DNA from 2 places in the Brevibacillus sp. SIMBA_040 genome. Region 1 is predicted to be linked to the other one. Evidence: riboswitches for the same ligand, from Rfam matches in the RefSeq annotation. Region 1 holds a riboswitch; the other holds the start of a gene.

Region 1 (10,507 bases):
TTGCCCCTGCGCGATACAGCTTGTCAATCGTCCGACTCACATTGATCGTATTTCCAGGGATCGGTGACGCGGAGATGATGACAGTATCTTCCGGATAGATCGAAACCGTACGGTGAGAGCCCGATGCAATACGCGTCAGCGCAGCCATAGGCTCACCCTGGCTGCCTGTGCAAATAATCAGCACCTGGTTGTCCGCATAGTTGTCGATGTGCTTGATGTCGATCAGCATGCCCTCAGGCATCTGGATGTAGCCTAATTCTTGTCCAATCAAAAATACCTTTTCCATGCTGCGACCGATTACCGCTACTTTGCGATTGCATTGCTCAGCCGCATCCACTACTTGCTGCAGACGGTGTACGTTGGAAGCAAAGGTAGCAAGAATGATGCGCCCACGCGCTTTGCGGACCACATCCAGGATGCCATCGCCTACTGTTCGCTCCGACATGGTATAGCCAGGACGCTCACTATTCGTACTATCGGAGAGCAGTGCCAATACATCGCCGCTCGCACCAATCTTGGCAATTTTACCGTACTCCGTTGTTTGTCCCACTGGTGTCATATCAAACTTGAAGTCACCCGTGTGGATGACCATACCCTCTGGTGTGTGCAGCACGACCCCAAAGGAATCCGGAATACTGTGATTCGTGCGGAAGAAAGTGGCCTTCAACCGGTTGAAGGGAATTTCCGTGTCTTCCGAAATCGGAATCATCTTTACGTCATTTTGCATTTTGTGCTCTTCCAGCTTCGCCTTGACCAAGCCCAGGGTCAGACGACCACCGTAGATCGGCACTTTGATTTGGCGCATAATATAAGGAATCGCCCCAATATGATCCTCATGTCCGTGCGTCAATAGCAGTGCCTTGATTTTATGTTGGTTATCCACCAAATAGGATACATCCGGAATAACCAAATCAATGCCGAACATTTCATTCTCGGGGAATTTGACCCCGCAATCAATGATTATAATCTCATCTTCATACTCGACGCAGTACATATTTTTTCCGATCTCGCCGAGGCCGCCCATCGCGAAAATCTTAACGTCGCCCAATCTCTTTCCTCCTAACTTCATCGTGCATGATTTTTTTGGGGAACCCGAACTAAGCATGCCATTCTTATTGTAACACAACGCGAGGCGTTCGTTTCATCCAGTCTCACCATTCTACACATATTAAGTAATTGGTATTTATTATCGACTGGAAAATTGTACCTAACCATAGAGGTGAAAAGCAAGCTGGCACGCTGTCAGAACCGACCAGATGAACTTTTTGTTGTTTGTGCACACACTATTTCGTAGCGGTACGATATTTCCTGTGTCGGAGGTGCCCTGTATGCTTGTCTTTTCCAGATTCCCGCGTATTATCTCTTTCACTTCGGTCCTGATCGTTTTTCTGATGAGCTTGTCTTTAGCTCCACCTGCCGAAGCCCAGCCCCCTTATGCCAAATGGGGCAGAATCGCCATGCAGCAAACAAAGCAAAAGCATCCTCACGCTCAAATCGTTGATTATTTGCACGTCGGACGCATAAAGAAAACGCCCACCACGTCTGAGGAGACGTTTAAGCTTTTGCTCCAGGAGGGCAATCGCAGGTGGGCGCTACTCGTTCATATTGAATTTGAAACCAAAACGGAAAAAATGGTGCGTATCACTTATGAAGAAACACGATGAGCTAGTCGGCTAGCTGTACCATTTCTTTCATCATCTGATCCATGTCCATATCGGCTGCCATCCCATACGCGCGACGCATGTTTCCGTCACCATCGACGAGGAACATGCGAGCAGTATGGGCGATCGTGCCATCTGGCTGCTTCAAAACCGCAATTCCGAAGTCCTTGGTCACTTTTTCTACAGCCTGTGCATCCCCACGCAGGAACTGCCAGCCGCTTTGGTCGGCTTTAAATTTATCCGCGTATTGCTGCAAGACCTCAGCTGTATCGAAATCAGGATCAAACGTAATGGAGATGAATTCTACCTTATTTCCAAACAGGTTCTTTTCTTTTAACTGATCCTGCAACTTAGACATGTTGTAGGTAGTCGCCGGACAAATATCGGGACAATTGGTAAACATAAATTCAACCAAGCGGACCTTCCCTTTTCCTTCTGAAAAAGTAAAGGCAGACCCGTTGCTGTTATCCAAGGAAAAGTCCTGGAGCGGCTTCATAACGGGAATTTGTTCTCTCGCCATGTACTTGTAGCCAAACACCCCAACGATTGCCAGAATAATAATTCCTGCCAACACAGTAAACCAGTGCTTTTGCAGCCCGGATGCCTGTTGTGGCTGTGCGCCTTCACTCACGAATGCTTCCTCCCCTGCTTTCCCAAACGTTTTTCTCTATGTATGCCTATTCCTTCTCACCAGGCCATGCCAGCATTCCGCCTACCATATTCGCCACGTCATAGCCTTGTGCACTCAAATATTCCGTAGCTGAGTGACTGCGTGCACCGCTGCGGCACACCATCACAATCGGAGTGTCTTTATCCAGTTCCTCTAGTCGATGCGGTAAAAAACCAAGCGGGATGAGCTTTGCCTGTTTAATGTGACCAGAATTCCACTCCTCCAGCTCGCGTACGTCGATCACTTGTACATTTTCATTTGCCTCCAGCTTCTCCAAAAGCTGCTGAGGTGTAATTTCCTTTACGCTATTTTCCATGGTCATTTATCCTCCTATATGTACATTACACGCATCATGATCAACTCTCATCATATCATACGGAATTACTCATTTCTAACGGGTCCCACAGCGGAGTGTGAACGTCCAAAGGCAAATTTGTGACGGTTCTATATCTTCCCTTCACGAATCCATGTCACGATGCGAAGCGTACCGTAGAGGGATGCCAGCAGCAGACAGACGAGCATAAACATCCATTTTCCAAACTCGTTGATTTCTCTGAGTCCGCTTCCGTTTTCGATGACAAAAATACCGTAATAGATGACAAGCCCATAACAAAACAGGTTGAGAACGATCAACGCGATTCTCTTCGCTATTTTCTGTTGGTTTGTTGTAGGTTCATCCTGCAATCTCGATTCCTCCTCCAGCGTCCGCGATAAAATATCCTCTATTCCACCCTGATAACTCATAATTAAAGATTGACAGCCAAGCATTGTTTTTCATACAATTGTGACAACAATAACTGACACACTTATTCATCAAGAGCGGTGGAGGGACAGGCCCTATGAAACCCGGCAACCAGCATATGCCTATGCGCGGTGCCAATTCCTGCAGAATCCATAGATTCTGAGAGATGAACGCAAGCCCGCGCATGACCGGAGCCTTCTTCTTCTCAGGAGAATGGCTCCGTTTTTTATTGCATTCATTCTACCATAGAAAAAGGAGAGATGATGATGTCGGATCAACAACAATGGAAGCCAGAAACACTTGCAGTCCATGGGGGACAAGAGGTTGACCCTGTAACAGGCTCACGTGCTGTCCCTATTTACCAAACGACCTCCTATGTTTTCCGTGATACAGAGCATGCAGCGAATTTGTTCGCTTTGAAAGAATTGGGCAATATCTATACACGGATCATGAATCCGACACAGGACGTTTTTGAAAAACGTGTCGCTCTTCTGGAAGGCGGCGTAGGTGCTTTGGCGACAGCGTCTGGTCAGGCAGCCATTACGTTTGCCATTCTCAATATCGCGCATGCAGGAGATGAGATCGTAGCGTCCAGCAGCCTGTACGGCGGTACGTACAATCTGTTTGCTCATACTCTTCCACGCCTCGGAATCAAGGTTCACTTTGTAGACCAGTCCAATCCTGAGAACTTCCGTGCAGCGATCAACGAAAACACCAAAGCACTCTTTTGCGAAACCATCGGCAATCCACGCATCAATGTAGCCGATCTGCAAGCGATTGCCGATATCGCTCACGAAAACGGCGTTCCGCTGATTGTTGACAATACCTTTGCCAGCCCAATCCTGTGCCGTCCATTTGAGCATGGTGCTGATATTATCGTCCACTCCACCACCAAATTCATTGGCGGTCATGGTACAGCAGTCGGCGGTATCATTGTTGACTCCGGTAAATTTGACTGGAGCAACGGTAAATTCCCTGGCTTGACGACTCCAGACCCTAGCTATCATGGCGTCGTTTATACAGAGGCTGTGGGCCCGCTGGCTTATATCATCAAAGCTCGCGTACAGCTTCAGCGTGACATCGGTGCTGCTGTAGCTCCTATCAACTCCTTCCTGTTCCTGCAGGGACTCGAAACACTGCATCTGCGCATGGAGCGCCATAGCCAAAACGCTCTCGCAGTGGCGAAGTTCCTCCAGAACCATCCAGCGGTTGAATGGGTTAGCTATCCTGGTCTGGAGGGCGATGCCGATCATGCCCTTGCGCAAAAGTATTTGCCAAAAGGAGCTGGCGCAATCCTTACCTTTGGTATTCGCGGCGGCGTAAAAGAAGGCAAGACGCTGATTGAATCTGTGAAGCTATTCTCCCATCTGGCAAACGTGGGCGATTCCAAGTCGCTCGTCATTCACCCAGCGAGCACCACGCATCAACAAATGAATGAAGAAGAGCAGGCTGCAGCAGGTGTAACACCTGGGCTGATCCGCCTCTCGATCGGTACAGAAGCGATTGAGGATATTATTGGCGATCTGGAGCAGGCATTGAAAAAAGCAACTGAGCTTTCCACTGTCAGCTAATTGAACACCGCCCAAAAAGCACGTAACTCGTTAAGAGAGTTACGTGCTTTTTCATGTGCGTTTCGATTAAATTCGAAAAACATTGAATATGATATTCGAATATTTTATAATCAACCTATCATTTCATTTGGAAAGGGTATCCAGACATGAACCTATTAAATATTGGCACAGAACGCACAACCTATCATCTCGAGCTGTCGTTTTCCCCTCTCTTTGAAGCGGCACTCGGTATTGCAGCTGTCACTTATGATGACATTCGACCGACGCTGGAGCAGCCAGCAGAGTATTGGCAACAGCTTATGGATGAGCTCGATCCCGTCACCCTGCGTGAGCTAGACTATGCCAAACAAAACAACACGTGGAAAACCTTGTTGCAACTATTGCATCAGCAATCGTTTTCTGACCTGTCCACCTTTCTCTCCTATGTCAAAGGGTTGCCATCGGAGGAGCTGCGTTATCAGGCTCTTCCCTATTTGGGCGAGGAGCTGCAAGACCTGCGTCAGAAGGCCGCACGTGGAAGTGACTCAGCGATTTACGCACTCCAGAATGCCTGTCGCTCTCACCTCTTTTTCCCGGCCTATATCGCTCACATTGGCTCCACCGAGCCGGAGAAGCTGCGTAGCCACTTGCTGCTTCTGATAGAGGGCTGGTACAACACACACGTGAAGCCGCGGGAAGCTGAAATCAGCAGTATTCTGGAGCGTGACTGCAGACATAAAAAAGCGATGCAGGAAAGGCTTTCTGCCGAAGCTTTTGTCGAGTGGGCGACACATGGCAGCTATCCGCCGGAACCCGCTATTACCCGTGTGCTGCTCATCCCCCAAATCATATACCGCCCTTGGACCATTCACGCCAATGACGCGGGGACCAAGATTTTTTACTATCCGGTAGCTGACGAGAGCCTGCATGACACTGCTGACCCGTATCGTCCGTCCCAGATGCTGGTGCAAACGTTGAAGGTACTGGGAGATGAGTACCGCCTGCGCCTGGTCAAAATGCTTTCGGAAAAAGAGATGAGTCTGCAAGAAATGACTGAGAGATTAGGCGTTGCCAAGTCTACTGTACATCACCATCTGTCTCTTTTGCGCTCCGCTCACCTCGTCGAGGGAAAAGGGAACAAATACAGATTCAAGCGCAAAGCATTGGATAAAATGCCCGTCCTGCTGCAGCAATTTTTGGGGGATATGGCCGATGATAACTGCTGAACAGCCCGTTTCCGTCTGGCGTTTACGATCGTATCGCCTGATTTTGTTCGGTCAATTGATTTCAGAGCTGGGGGCTTCACTTGGTACGCTGGCTTCAAGCTGGTTGATCTACCAGGCTACAGGCTCCGAGGCCGCTGTTGGCGGGATGTGGCTCCTCTACTTCTTGCCCTCGCTAGTTTTGCAGCTGATTATTGGTCCTTATCTCGATCGATTCGACAAAAAGCGTGTCATGGTCTTTTCGCAATGGATGAGAAGCGGCGTGTTTTTCCTCACATTCGGGGTTATCCTCATCCAGCCTGAAGCCCTTTGGCCGCTGTATCTCATTTCTTTGTTCAACGGTCTGATCCAGCCGCTCTATGTTCCTGCCAGCCAGTCACTCTTGCCTTCTATTGTCAAAGGGGAGAGTCTGGTGCAGGCAAATGCCTATTTGGACAGCGCGTTGCGAATTGCAATGATCGCGGGACCTCCCCTGGGTGGACTGCTTGTAGCATGGATCGGAGGCACAGCTGTAATCGGCTTGGTATCACTTGGCTATGCTCTGAGTGGCGGACTTTTGCTACTGTGTGAAAGCCAAACTGTGGAAGCTCCCCGATCGCAATCGTGGGTAGTTATGTTTCGGGAAGGACTTGCTGTTTTTTATGAAAAGCCGCTTCTCTTTTGGCTTAGCATTTACGCAGCTCTCGTTCAATTCGCTGTAGGCATTACCTTGGTTCTCAACCTCCCGTACATTACCGGTGAGCTACTTGGTTCCTCCTTTCACGTTGGACTTTTTCTAGCTGGATATCCACTTGGCTATTTGCTTGGCTCACTCGTCATCCCACGGCTGAGTGGGCGAATCGAGCAGCACATTCTCATGCTAGGCTCGCTAGCGATTGGAGGCGCGACATTTATAGCGCTGGGCTTCACACACAATCTGTGGCTGGCGATTGCAATCGAAGTATTAGCGGGTATTTTTGCGCCCTTTTTTCACGTTCACAGCACAAGCCTGTATCAGCGCTCTGTCCCTCCCCACCTGATGGGGCGAGTCTTTTCGGTCAGGCTTTTGATCCTCCGCGCGACCATGCCTCTCGGAGTCTGGGTAGGTGGTCAGCTCGGCGACACAGTAGGGATTCGCCCGCTCTTTATGGGAATGGGCCTGCTCATCGTAGGTGCCTCCTTATTCGGGCTTGGATTTCAAAAATTTGCAAAAAAATCTTTATTGCGGAAAGTCGATGAAGGAACGGGCACTTTTTAATAGAAGTTTTTTAGACGGTACAGAAAAGTTTTTTTCACCAGCACTTTTACTGATATAAAGGAGAATTACGATGGCCCATCCTTCTCTAGATTCACTGCTTACTACCGTCAACCATGTCATTGTCGGAAAAGAAAAACAAATTCGTTTGCTGGTCACCGCCCTTTTGGCACGGGGTCATGTCCTTCTTGAGGATTTACCCGGCATGGGGAAAACAGTGCTCGCCAAAACATTGGCGCAGGCAATCGGTGGCAGCTACAATCGCCTGCAATTTACTGCAGATCTTTTGCCCTCCGATGTGGTGGGGCTGCATGTTTTCAACCAGCGAACAAGCGAATTTGAACTACGCAAAGGTCCCGTTTTTGCGGATGTTCTGCTCGCAGATGAAATCAATCGGGCTACTCCTCGCACCCAATCTGGACTTTTGGAGTGCATGGAGGAACGTCAGGTAACGATCGAAGGCATCACCTTGCCATTGCCCTCTACGCTGCTTGTGATTGCCACCCAAAATCCGATTGAATCCGAAGGGACATACCCTCTGCCAGAAGCGCAGTTAGACCGTTTCTTATTCAAGCTGTCACTCGGCTATGGTACACGCGCGGATTCCAAGGAAATTTTGAAGCGATTCCGCAGTGAATCCCCTCTGGAGCAGGTAAATCCAGTCATCACAGTGGAACAAATCGCTGCATTGCAAAAGGAAGTCGCGGCGGTTCACGTCAGCCAAGCCGTAGAAGATTATGTGATCGATCTGACAGAAGCTACGCGCTCGCATCGCTCAGTTGAAGTCGGAATCAGCCCACGCGCTATGCTCGCATTGTTGCGCTCGGCACAGGCGTTTGCCTTTTTGGCGGGTCGCTCTTATGTTTTGCCAGACGATGTCAAAGAAGTGTTTCCGAGTCTCACCACTCACCGCATTCGACTATCGATCGAGGCTGAGCTGCATGTAACCGAGCAGGAAGTAGTCGAGCAAATTTTGACAAGTGTGCCTGCTCCGGTGGAAGAAAGCGTGTAACGAAATGAACACAAAGCAAACCTTTCATGTCATCGGCTTTCTCTTGCTGCTCTTTGCCCTGTTTTCCGGCAGCTGGTTTCTCTGGCTGTTTGGCGGCTTCTTCTTTTTCATGCCTGCAATGCAAGGCTGGTGGCTCTCGTCAATGTCGAGGTGGGTAAAGCTGGAATGGTCCTCTGATCAATACCGAGTCATGCCGGGAACAGAAGTCCATGTAACGGTGCGCCTGCACAATCATTCGTGGTTGCCGCTGCCCGCTACCTGGATTCGCTTTTCGCTGCCTGAGCATGTTTCAGTAGAAGGGGCAGATGAGGTGAAGGTCAGTAATCAGCGGACAGTCGTTCGGCTTCGCTTTGATCTTCCCATGCGCCAGAGTGCGACCCGGACCCTCACGCTCACCCCGCATAAACGCGGTACTGTTTGGCTGACGGAGGCGGCTTCCGAGTCCCTGTCATTGTTTGGAGAGGAACGCAGTGATCTGACTATGCCCCTTTCTTTTTCCTTGCTGGTCTATCCGTTGCCGCTGCCTCTCCCCCCATTTTCACTAAACGAAACAGAGCCGGACGGAGGCAGACTCTCTCGTCAAAGGCAGCTAGAGGATGTCACCTTTCAGCGCGGGGTACGGCCTTATATACCGGGTGACCGCATGAAGCACATTCACTGGAGTGCAACAGCCAAGACAGGCTCATTTAAGACACGACTGTTCGAGCACACCGCCCAGCCGAACTGGCGAATCGTGGGACATATCCTCCCCTCTTATGAGCCAATGCTGCAGCGCCACAATGATACAGTCAATGAACGTACCATTTCTTGTCTGGCGGCCCTCTCTGTGCTGTGCAGAAAGAAATCGTTTGGCTACGAGCTGTTCCTCACCGTAAAGCAACGGGGACGCGAGCATTACCATTTGCCGGCGGGAAGCGGGAAAAACCATCATTTGCACGTGATGACACAGCTCGCTCAGATGCACCACTACGTCACCACCCCGCTCGCTCACCTGCTGCGCCGTCTCGAAGATAGCCCAGCAAAAGAAGCGATCCTGCTCGTCACACCAAGACTCGACGATGACACTCACGCCTCCATCGAGCGCTTGCTTCAACGTGGGCATAACGTTGCGGTACTTGATGTATCTGAGGAGCAGGCGGTACTGCGCCGTTTTGAAGCGAAGAGACGTTTTGAGAAAAGGAGAGTGATTGCGAGATGACGCTCTCCATGATAAGCCGCTGGACGCTTGCTTTTTGGCTAGAAGCCTTGTTGATCGGCGGCAGCTTGATGATGCTTGGCTGGATGTCTGCTGGACTTATGCCCATGCTCACTTTTTGTGTGATCGCTTTGCTACTGCTCGTAGCTGGAAGCTGGCTCTACCATGGTGGTGGTCGCAGTCTGCTTTTTCATCTTTTGCTCTACCCTACTGTCGCTTGCGTCGGGCTGTTCAGTTTTTACATGTTTGGCTCCTGGCTGGTCGCTTTACTGTTGACAGGAATCTTTTATTGGCGAATCCATTCCGTTTCCGCTGACGGTATAGGGCACGCTAGCTTGCAGAGGCGGTTTGTCCTGGCCCTGATGGTTTGCTTGATGCAGCTTGTAGCTGGTCTGTATGGTTCCGTTGCTCATCCTGACACCTTTGACCCTGGCGCCTATTATTCAATGCTAGCCCTTATTCTCGGCAGCTATCTTCTCGTAGTCATGGGTGCGTACGTTTTGCGTGTGGAGTCTTTACCCGTGCGCTTGCCTACCCGGATAAAATGGCTCCTCGGAGCTCAGGTGCTGGGCTCCCGCCTTCTTCTGACTACTCTTTATCTGGTCGTCGGCTCTGCCCTGCTTGGTTTATTGCAGCTGCTGTGGTCATGGCTAAAAGGGCCCATCGGATCAGCACTTTATTTTCTGCTCGAGCCCGTGCTCCAAAAACTGACGGAATGGATCGAGGGCTTGTCTGAGAAAATGGGCAAGGACCAGCGTGTGAATGATTTGCTAAACAATCCAGGGCAAGCCGAAGAAATGCCTCACGAACAGGTCGCTACGGGTGAGCCTCTGTTTTCCTTCTTGGAGCCTTACTTGATCGGTGCAGTCATACTCGTTTTTCTGATTGTTCTGGGTAGATACATGTGGAAAAGGCGGTATCAGGCAAGTCAAGACCGTGAACAGGAAGCTACTGAAGCTTCTCCTACAGTCTATACCTCTGTCGCCAACACCCCCGAGGGGGAGAACGCTTCATGGGATGTCTCCCATTGGTTTAAAAAACCGGTAGGTCCAGCTGAGGAGCCTGCTCGCTATGCGTACTTTCAGTTTTTGCAGGAAATGGCGAAGCAAGGCTTCACGATTCATCGCCATGAGACCAGTCAGGAGTTTTTGCGTCGGATTCAGAAACATCCTTTGCCGAATCCAACCCGGGTAGAGCTGGCAGCCCGAATTACCGGCTAC
Region 2 (10,507 bases), on a different contig from region 1:
ATCATGCAAGCCAAACGTATGCGTAAGTGCTATGACAGCCACGTATAGAAATAAACTGATTTTGATAAACAAACTGGTTAGCCAAATAGCAATCAGCACCGGATCCAGGTTTTCCAAGAAATAACCTGCCCGTATATAGCGGATAAGCTCTAACTCAGGATAAATCAAATTACTGGTTAACTCAGGTCCGAAGATCAATATTGTGGGTATCAAATTGGAGAGGATGATGATGATGGACGTAAAGCTAGCCCATCCCAATGATTTCATCGTTTTATGAGGATGGGAAAAGAAAGGGAGTAGAAAGAGGATGAATCCCATTTGTCCATAAAGAGCAGCGACAAAATAACTAGCATTACCTATGCCCTCTTTTTGAAAATGATTGAGAAAGGCAATTGCCATATCCTGATTCATCTCACCCATGACAAAAATAGGAATGAGCAGCATGCCGAAAAGAGTCACGAAAAAAATCCCTTGCGCACACCGAAAGATCGTCTGAATCCCGGAACGGACAGCATACGCAACACAAATACTAAAGATGGCGGTAACAGCCCAATCCGGAGTATCGGGCAAAAAAACCTCTACCATAAAATCTTGCATTTCCCGCAGGACGAAAGCCGCTGAATACAAAAAAGAAAAGATCATCGTAAGAACGAGCGGATAATGTAACCATTTCCCGATAATCTCTTTTCCATAATGACCAAAGAATCGTGTTGGACGCCTAATCGCTAAGCGATAGGAGCAATAAGTAAGGATCAAACCGCCAAATGAGCCTACAAGTAGAGAAACCCACACGCCAAATCCGGCTTCCTCCACTAGGCTACCTTGACGAAAGCCAAGGATGGTTGTAAAAAGATACTGGGAAAATAGCATATAAAGTTGGGTAGGCGTGATCTTTTCCTTTATGTTATTCATTTTTTTCAGCTCTCCACAGGATGAACTTTTCGATGGGATCAAACACCATTTCAATCACGTTCGCAAGCATAAATTGTTCCCTAAAGTAATATAAGGCTTCAAAACAAAGAAACATAGAGATAACAAAACCAAATACAATGCGGTACGTGCGTGGCTTTCGCTTTCTTTGGTACAGGTATCGCCACTCAAAAATGGAAATAAAAGCAAACAAAATTGCAATCGCGATCATTCTTTTCCCTCTGGATGTGACGTCTTTCGTATCCGCATAGGCTCCTTGACACTTCCGAGCTGTTTGATGGTAATATCGGCCTTTGCAATCACCTTTATTTTGTGACTGTACTGCTCTCTCCATGTCGAGGCAATAGCCTTCCACTGCTGCGGGTAATGCCAATCTATATAAGAGCCAAACTTAAACACATCCGCACCCATCCTCCTAGTCTTTTCAATCGCTTTGTTCATCCTCTCCTCGATTAAAGATTCAATTCCTTTTTCTAGCTTTTTTCGTTGATGAGGATCCTGCAAATCGACATTTGACTCAGATGAAATGAGGGAGGCATCAGCCCTCGCCTTAATCATGATTGTTATCTGTTCACCCGTAATCACAGGGAGAATTTGGGTATTCGCTTTGCTGACCATATAGTCTACATCTTTTCCGTCGGTGGTGGAACGGACCGAAATCTCGGAATTCTTAATTTGACCAAGAATCCATAAGGCTCCTCGCATCTCCTCTGTTGTCAGAGTCCGCTGCAGCTTTCCCTCTTTAAATAGGGCTGCACCATCTGTTCCTAGCCAAGTACGTTCTTTTTGCTTCTCGCTGGGTATGATTTTCTTGTCAAACTTCAGCATAGGTAGGATCATGTCTCCCCCGTGATAGGTAGCAATCAGGCAATCAGTCGTCGTCGTGCTAATTGTCACGTGCTCTCTCCCATAGGCAATGAGGATATCTGCAGGGAATCGCTCGAAAACAACAGGGGCAGTAGTTAATTCAAGCACCTTTCCTGCTGTTACAAAGATATTAGCATTGATATGAAACCTCGGTTCACGAGCGATAAACTCCAAAATCGGATTGATTCCTGCTTTAGCAAACTCATTGCCAATGACCACTACGCTGGTTTGTCCAAATGTGATGCTGCGGGACAAATCGGCCTGAATCGAGCGATAGGCTTCACCAATGTCTTTTCCTGTTTTGGTTATATAGGTATAGGGGTTGCCTGTTTGCTCACCAGTTGTGCCTGCTTGCCCTGGAATCAATCGATTCGGTAGCGGGAAAGCAAGAGTAAGCTCAACACCTGATTCTGTTTTATCTAGCAAAATCATTCTTACAAAGCTTCGGCTGTTTAGTTCTACGGATGACCAGCACCCCGACAAAACCAACGATGGAAGGATCGCATATATCGCTATGAAAAGCATCTTTGCTCCAGTAACCAGCTTCAATCTCCATTCTCCTCTTGTTCATGCTCCTGCTTCCGTACTAGATTCTTCTGCCTCATTTTGTTCCGATTAACCTGATACGGCCTTTTGTTCATGAACCACCATGGCACGCGGACGAGGGTATCCTTGAGATCACTGACAACAAACGGAGTGATTGGGGTCAAATAGGGAGTACCCAAGGATCGCAGGTTAATGAGATGGATGTATATCAGGATCAAGGCACATGCAATCCCAAATAAACCGAATAACCCTGCCAAAATCATGATGGGAAACCGGAGAAAGCGAAATGCCAAACCAAGATCAAAATGCGGAATGATAAAGGACGCGATCCCCGTAAACGAAACGATAATGACCATAGCCGCGGATACGATTCCTGCCTCTACTGCAGCAGTACCAATGATCAAGGCTCCAATGATGGATACTGCTTGACCAATCGATTTGGGGATTCTGACAGCAGCCTCTCTGAGAGCTTCAAAGGAAATTTCCATAATAAATGCCTCGATTAAGGCTGGGAAAGGAACTACCTCTCTTGATGCAGTTATCGTTACCAACAGCTTGGACGGTATCATTTCCGGGTGAAACGTCGTAATAGCGATATAAAAAGAGGGTAAAAGCAACGAGATAAAGACAAAGAGGTAACGAATCCACCGAATCCAGGTACCTGCAACAAACCGCTGGTAATAGTCCTCCGCTGACTGCAGCAGCATGAAAAGAGTAACTGGTACGAGAAGAACCATCGGCGTGCCATCGACGATTAAAGCCAGACGTCCTTCGAGCAGAGCAGCAGAGACGACATCTGGACGCTCCGTATATTGCACCTGGGGAAAGGGAGAAAAAGGGGAGCTGTCAAAATATTCTTCTAGATAGCTACTCCCCAGAACACCGTCTATTTCGATTTGAGACAAGATCTTTCGAACTTTTTCTAGCAATTCATTTTCACAAAGACCATCGATATACAAAATCATTACTTTTGTTTGTGTATATGTACCAATTTGCATTGTCTCTGTCTTGAAATCTGGTGTTTTCAATCGCTTTCGGATCAGAGACAGGTTGTCGTCTGCACTTTCGATAAAGGCTTCGCGAGGTCCTCGGACAGTTGCCTCATTGGAAGGCTCATCCACAGACCTGCCCTTTGTGCAAGTAAGGGGAAGCTCGATGGCACGCTGCTCATTATCTACAATAAGTAGGGCTCTGCTCTCTAAAATAGCATTTACCCCCTGATGGAGGGGAATCACACGATAATTCGAAACAGGCAACTGCTTTCGCTCAAAAAGACGCTCGCGAAAATCTGTGGAATCGCTCACATCCATAGATAAGATGGCAGTGAGCACATCTTCCTGAATAGCTTGCAGGTCAATCATTCCCGACAAGTAAATAAGCGCACACTTTTGATGAAGCCCAACCTCGAAGGTATGGAAGACAACATCCGAGCAATTGACGAGCTGTTCTTTCAGCCAACTCAGTTGGATCTCTATCTGGAGATTTTCATCGACATTTTTGACTTCCTTGCTCCCCAATTGTTTGCCCCTTTTTTTATCCATAGTCTTCTCTACCCTCGCTCATTGTCCACATCGGAACTTTTCTTTTGTGAATATCCTTACACGAACTACCTCCCTTTATTCTTTGCTGGAAAATGAGGAAAAAACGACAAAAGAGACAGCCAAAGAATGGCTGCCTCACGTGCTTACATCTTCGTATAAAATTACTGGTTTACTACCTGGCTTTGGTTGTACAGCTCAAAGGCCTTGCCAAGTCTGGAAATCGCTAATTGTGTGTCTTCTTTATTCAAGAGCGTATAGTTCAGGCGCATCGTATTCGCTTGTGCTTCAGCGGCGTAGAACGGTTTACCTGGGACAAATGCCACACCTTCCTTAACCGAAGCAGCAAGCAATTTTTCGGAATCCACATGCTCAGGCAAGGTTACCCAGAGGAACATACCTCCGCGTGGTTTTTCCCACTTCACGCCATTCCAGTTTTGAGCGAGCATCAGCTCATTCATCCATTCCATCCGTGCTTTGTAAGAGGCGCGGATTTTCTCGATATGGCTCTCGAGGTCAAAGTTTTCCAGTAATTTATGCAACGCAATTTGGTCAATCGTACTGGATTGCAAATCAACTGCCTGCTTCGCTTTTACCATCATCTGAATCACACGCTTATCGCCGATTGCCCATCCTGTACGCAGGCCTGGTGCTACGATCTTGGAGAAGGTGCTGGTGTAAACGACGCAAGAGTCCTCCGGATGCTCGTCGAGAGAGAAAATCGAACGATACGGCTCTTGCCCGTCAAACTGGATTTCGCCATACGGATCGTCTTCCAAAATCAAAATATTATTTTCTTTACATTGACGAAGCAATCCGAGACGGCGCTCCAAGCTCCAGACCTTTCCGGTAGGATTTGCAAAGGTCGGAATCACGTAAGCCATTTTTGGGCGATACTGCGCAATTTTACGTGCCAGATCATCCAAATCCATGCCCTCTTCATCACCATCCACCGGAATGGCGCGTATCCCTCGAAATTGGAACAGTTGGACCGCAGCCAGGTACGTAGGATTTTCTACCAGCACGACGTCGCCTTCGTCCAAATAGACACGACAGAGCAAGTCGACGGCCTGCTGGGAGCCGGTAGTCAGCAACATATTGTCCACGCCAACATTCATCTGTTTTTGCTTCATGCGAGATGCAACCCACTCGCGAAGTGGAAGATATCCATCTGTTAAGCCATATTGAAGAGCTTTTGCTCCGAGATCAAATGATCGGACAAAGGCTTCACGCATTTCTGCGATGGGAAAAGAGTCCTCCGCTGGTAAGCCTCCAGCCAGTGAGAGCACTTGATTGCCTTGGGTCAGCTTCAAGATTTCCCGGACCGCCGAAGAGGATAATGCTTCTACCGATTTTGAAAATTTGTACTCCATGTTCCGTTCCCCCTTGATTTTGCCTATATTTGTTTTATCACTGTCATTAAACAATGTCCAATCCTCGCTAGCTATGGGGAGATAGGTTTTGACTATGTCGAGCGATTGTTCGCTCGATTGGTGGTTTTATACCACGATTCCTGCTTCAAACAGGCGCAAAAAACCCCTTTCCGTAAAAAGGAAAGGGGTCTATGTATTCATCAAAGTATCTACGCGATACGGAAGACACGCGCTTTTTCTACCTGTGGCAAGAATGAGAGGTCCACATGCTTCAGCGCTTCTTCTACACCAATGTCCTCTGCCAAAAGCAATGCTTCCTCTTGGAACGTTGGTGTACAGCTGCCTTCATTCAATTCACAGAGGCGCTTTAGACGCTTCAGGCGATCTGTTGTTTTTTCAGCTCGCATACAATCGTTGGTCAGCTCACACACATTTACGTGACGCGCATCAGCAATCATGCTGATATCATTTACGTGAACAATGAGTCGCTGTCCTTCTTCCGTCACAAAACCGATCGAGCAAAAATGCGCACCTGACATTTCCATACGAGTGAGAACAGCATTGGCAAAGACCTCACCTGTGCGTAGCCGAACCTGGCCCGCTTCAATGGCTCCGCCTACCTTACGCTCGTTGGCGATCACCGTATACATATCCGTGTAACCGTTAATCTGATAGCGCATGTTACCCTCCTGCTTTGCATAAATGACAAGTAATTTGTTGAGACTAATTATCATTAACATCGTATAATGAAAATCATTATCTGTCAACGCTGAGAATGATTTTTATTGATAATTACCCCTACTTTTTTCGCTCACCACTATTCTTGCCCACTTTTCCGTTTTCATCGCAAAAAAAAGACCAGACCTGCTGCTTACCAGCATATGTGGTCTGATCCTTTGCAAACACCTATTTTTTGGGGGTAAACAAGCCCAATTTTTCAATACGCTTTACGGCCTCAGCCAGTCGCTGTTCATCCGATAGCAGCGCCGCACGAACGTAGCCTTCGCCCGTCGGCCCAAAGCCATCCCCCGGAGCTACAACGACATGCGCTTTTTCCAGTAACATATCGGAAAACTGGACGGAGGTAAAGCCGCTTGGGATTGGCAGCCATGCAAAAAACGAGCCTTGGGATGGCTGTGCTTGCCAGCCGATGCGATGCAGGTTGGAATAAAGCGCATTGCGCCTACCCTCGTATACAGCCACCAGGTCGCGGACACACTGCTGCGAACCAGTCATGGCTCGTGCAGCAGCCATTTGGACAGCTCCGAACAAACTCACAAAATAATGGTCTTGAATCAAATTGATCAAACGAACGAGCTCACGATTTCCAACCATCGCGCCTACGCGCCACCCAGCCATATTGTAAGTTTTGGACAGTGTATAAAACTCCACGCCCACTTCCTTTGCCCCTGGAACCTGCATGAAACTGACCGGTTTTTTACCGTCAAAGCTGATTGCTCCATAGGCAAAATCATGGCAAACAACAATTTCGTTTTTACGAGCAAAACGAACCGTATCTTCATAAAATTCGTACGGTGCATTCACCGCAGTCGGATTGTTCGGGTAGTTCAGAAACATCAGCTTGGCCCGCTCCAAATCCGCTTGGGATAGCTTGCTGTAATCTGGAAGAAATTGATTTTCCGCTGTGAGCGGCATCATGACCATCCGACCATCGACAACGGCTACACCTGACCAGTAATCAGGATAACCCGGGTCTGGCACCAGAGCTACGTCCCCTTTGTTCATCAGCACCTGGCAAATCTCTACAAGCCCGGTTTTGCTACCGAACAGAATCGCTACTTCTTCTTCCGGATCGAGATCGACGTCAAACTCTTGCTTGTACCAGTGTGCAACTGCCTGCTTCAGCTCCACTCGACCAGAAAATGGCGGATATTTGTGATGAAGCGGCTGAGCTGCCTGGGCCTGCAATTCCTCAATAATATGGGGCGGTGTCGGCAAGTCAGGATTGCCTTGTCCTAGGTTGATAACGTCATGACCAGCAGCAATGACCTTGTTTACCTTTGCTACCAAGGTAGCGAAAAACTGGGTCGGCAACCGATCAATCATGTCGGAGGGTTGGATGCGCATCGTTCTTCATTTCCTTTCTGTCGGGTACTGCATGATTCTACACTGCAAAAAAACCCCTCCTTCTTTACAGAAAAGGGGTAGATCAGCTTCGTCACGTCCTTATCTGTCAGGAAAGATCCTGCTGGAATTGGCACAGCATCTGTTTTCTTCAACCTGAATCGATATGAAAACAGATCCGCTGCCGGGCTTCATAGGGCCAGTCCCTCCGCCTCTCTTTATAAGTAAAGCACACGGAATATAATGTTTTAGCAATTTTATATTACTTGAGCGGGTGTTTTGTGTCAAGACACCTGGGGGCGCTGGGGAAAAGCACTTTATTGAGCTGTGGTGGTGGGGAGGAAAACGGAGAAAATGCTCCGGATTCTTGGGATACTTGCTGGGGGCGTTACTGCTCAGCTCCGTGAAAAAAGCGAAACCGCGTCCAAAGTCGTGGATTCGCTGAGGCATCTCAAAGGTGGACGCTTAAGGGCGTGTTTCGCTTTTTTCACTCCGCTTGGGATGTATCCCAAAGATCCTCGCATTTTCTCCGTTTTCCTCACGACAGCTGGCGTGTTTTCCCCTGTTTGGAAAAAACAAAAAAGACGCGCGTGGCGCCTTTTCATTATAAAAAAAGAAGAATTACATTTTTTCTGCGGTTTGTACTGGAATCTGGTGACTGCGTTTTTGGAAAGAGCTGTGGAAAGCAAAGAATACGACGGATAACAGTGCCAAACCAGCCATGATGTACAGCAGTCCCTGGGCCTGGAAGTTTTGAAAGATGAAGGCACCGAGGAGTGGGCCAAGCATACGTCCTGCGGAGCCTGTACCTGAGACAAGACCTTGGATGAAGCCTTCCTGCCCTTCTGGTGTGAACTTGGCAGCTACAGCTGGAACCGCTGGCCATACGAGCATTTCGCCCAGTGTCATAACGAACATCGCAGCAACAAATCCAGCGTATGACGTCGTTTGCGACAAGATGAGCATCGACAGAACAAATACATACGAGCCGAGCAGCATTTGAGCCTTGAGTGTTCGAGCATAACGACGAATGACCCACGCGATCAACGGCTGACCGAACAAAATCAAACCTCCGTTAATTGTCCACAAGAGGCTATATTGGCGTAGGGAAATACCTAGTGACTGCATATATGCGGACAGGACAGTCGTCCATTGGACATACACGATCCAGCTGATCAACAGTCCCCCACAGAGCATGACAAGCGCTCCCCAGGCAACCCTTTTCGCCGGCTGAGTGGGTGGAGTTTTCATTCCTGTCTTGTCAGCACCCTGTGTAAGCTGCTCTTCCTTGTTCTTCGCTTTCACAGCCATCGCTTTTACATGCTGCGGCAAAATAAAGGCAAACATGGCAAGTACGATAATTTGGGCGAAGGCATTTCCGAAGAAAGTCCAGGCAAACGACACGCTCGCCAGAATACCGCCCAAAGCAGCCCCGGCAGCTACCCCGGCATTGAGCGCCACATAAATCATGTTGATTCCTTTGCGGCCTCCCTCTGGCCACATGACAACAGCTAGTGCATTAATAACCGGAGACAATGTCCCGTAAAAAAGTCCATTTAATAAGAACAAAATCGTGTAGATCGTAAAATCATGGGTCAAGCCCAAGCAAACCGACATCAGAATGATTCCTGCGGAGGACAAAATGATCGTTCTCATTTTCCCCCAACGGTCAAACAGCATCCCGCCAACCAGGCTGCCAACCAGAAAAGCCCCTTGATTCAAAAGCAACAAAAAGCCGGCAACAGTAAGCGGCTTTCCTAAGAAATCGTGAATATAGATCGTTACAAGCGGCCATATACATGCCATTCCTGTAGAGAAAATGACGGCAGCAATCGCCAATAGCCGAATGCTGCTCGGATAGGATTCCCATTTCTCTTTCATGAGTTACTTCTCTCCTCGCATGAAGTCGCCGCTTTTTCCGCCTGTCTTTTTGAGGAGGCTTGTAGGTCCAATTACCATTCCTTTGTCCATTGCCTTACACATGTCATATACAGTTAGGGCTGCCACACTGACAGCAGTCAGCGCTTCCATCTCCACGCCTGTTTTCCCGGTGGTTTTTACAGATGCTTCGACTTCAAGCGTCGTTTCATCTGCAAACGAAAAACGGATATCAATACCAGTAAGTGGCAGTGGATGGCACATCGGGATGATTTCCCACGTCTTTTTCGCAGCCATCACACCGGCAACCTGTGCTACCGCCAGTACATCCCCTTTTTCCACACGTCCCTCGCGAATACGCGCGAGTGTTCCTGGCTTCATAATGATTTGGCTGTGGGCAATGGCTTCACGCTTCGTAATATCTTTCTCAGAGACATCCACCATTTTTGCCCGATTCTGTTCGTTAAAATGCGTCAATTGGTCACTCATGCTATTCCTTTATCCTCCATGGAAGCAAGTATCCATAAATACCATGCCCAAATGTAATTCGTCGGTCGCTCTGTCATCTACTTCTTACCTTACTCCCGCTGCTTTCGAAATGCAATGAGAACATAGAGGAGGATGTGCCTTATTTAATAGAGAAATCTCCATAAGTAAAAGGTTGCATAGGATTCCCAGTTCGTCCAGCCCACTGACAGTCGGATCATTTCCTCCTTTGTAGGCTTTTCCTTTGTCTCTAAAAGATGCCGGACCGCATTATGCAGCCCCACATCGTCGATGGGAAAAGCGGACGGAATTCGCAAGCAGCGCATTAATACATAATTGGCTGTCCACGGACCGATCCCGCGGATTTGAACGAGCTGCTTTTCTGCTGCCTTCCCTGAGCCAGCGGTGAGAAGCTGCTCCTTACTCAGTTTCCCTTCTACGATGAGCCTCGCTACATCAATGAGGTATTCACTTTTTTTGCCTGTCATTTTGAGTGCATGCAAGTCCTCTACGCGAAGCTCTGCGATCCGTTCAGGCTCTGGAAACAGCCAGTACACCTCTCCCTCACAGGTTACTTGCCGACCAAAGCTCTCTACCAGACGCCTTTTCAACGTATACGCAAAGGTCATATTGATTTGCTGACCGATAATCCCCCAGCTGATCGCCTCAAATAAATCAGGAATCCCGACATTGCGCAGACCATAAAACGATTCTACCGCGCGTCGGAGAAGATCATCGGTTTTTGCCAACTCATAAAAAGGCTGCAAATTCGTATCCAGATCAAACCAGTCATGTACATACCTG

What was found. A riboswitch is a leader RNA that binds a small molecule or an ion and turns the genes downstream of it on or off. The one in region 1 is predicted to bind S-adenosylmethionine.
Region 2: it holds a riboswitch for S-adenosylmethionine, as region 1 does, so the genes downstream of both, SB752_RS14165 (pyridoxal phosphate-dependent aminotransferase) here and SB752_RS20580 (homocysteine synthase) in region 1, are expected to answer to the same signal.

What each region holds. Positions count from the first base shown of each region.
Region 1 covers NZ_JAWRXI010000012.1:75,124-85,630, forward strand. Annotated here, with positions in the region: gene rnjA (ribonuclease J1) at 1-1,069, opposite strand, end outside; gene SB752_RS20560 (YqzG/YhdC family protein) at 1,329-1,664, shown strand; gene SB752_RS20565 (SCO family protein) at 1,666-2,292, opposite strand; gene SB752_RS20570 (rhodanese-like domain-containing protein) at 2,339-2,647, opposite strand; gene SB752_RS20575 (hypothetical protein) at 2,776-3,015, opposite strand; SAM riboswitch class I at 3,139-3,246, shown strand; gene SB752_RS20580 (homocysteine synthase) at 3,340-4,644, shown strand; gene SB752_RS20585 (ArsR/SmtB family transcription factor) at 4,791-5,849, shown strand; gene SB752_RS20590 (MFS transporter) at 5,836-7,083, shown strand; gene SB752_RS20595 (AAA family ATPase) at 7,154-8,092, shown strand; gene SB752_RS20600 (DUF58 domain-containing protein) at 8,097-9,290, shown strand; gene SB752_RS20605 (DUF4129 domain-containing protein) at 9,287-10,507, shown strand, end outside.
Region 2 covers NZ_JAWRXI010000007.1:242,332-252,838, reverse strand. Annotated here, with positions in the region: gene SB752_RS14190 (GerAB/ArcD/ProY family transporter) at 1-912, opposite strand, end outside; gene SB752_RS14185 (Ger(x)C family spore germination protein) at 1,138-2,346, opposite strand; gene SB752_RS14180 (spore germination protein) at 2,343-3,884, opposite strand; gene SB752_RS14175 (aminotransferase-like domain-containing protein) at 4,046-5,254, opposite strand; gene SB752_RS14170 (hypothetical protein) at 5,464-5,934, opposite strand; gene SB752_RS14165 (pyridoxal phosphate-dependent aminotransferase) at 6,161-7,342, opposite strand; SAM riboswitch class I at 7,439-7,566, opposite strand; gene SB752_RS14160 (MFS transporter) at 7,961-9,220, opposite strand; gene moaC (cyclic pyranopterin monophosphate synthase MoaC) at 9,224-9,706, opposite strand; gene SB752_RS14150 (DNA-3-methyladenine glycosylase family protein) at 9,850-10,507, opposite strand, start outside.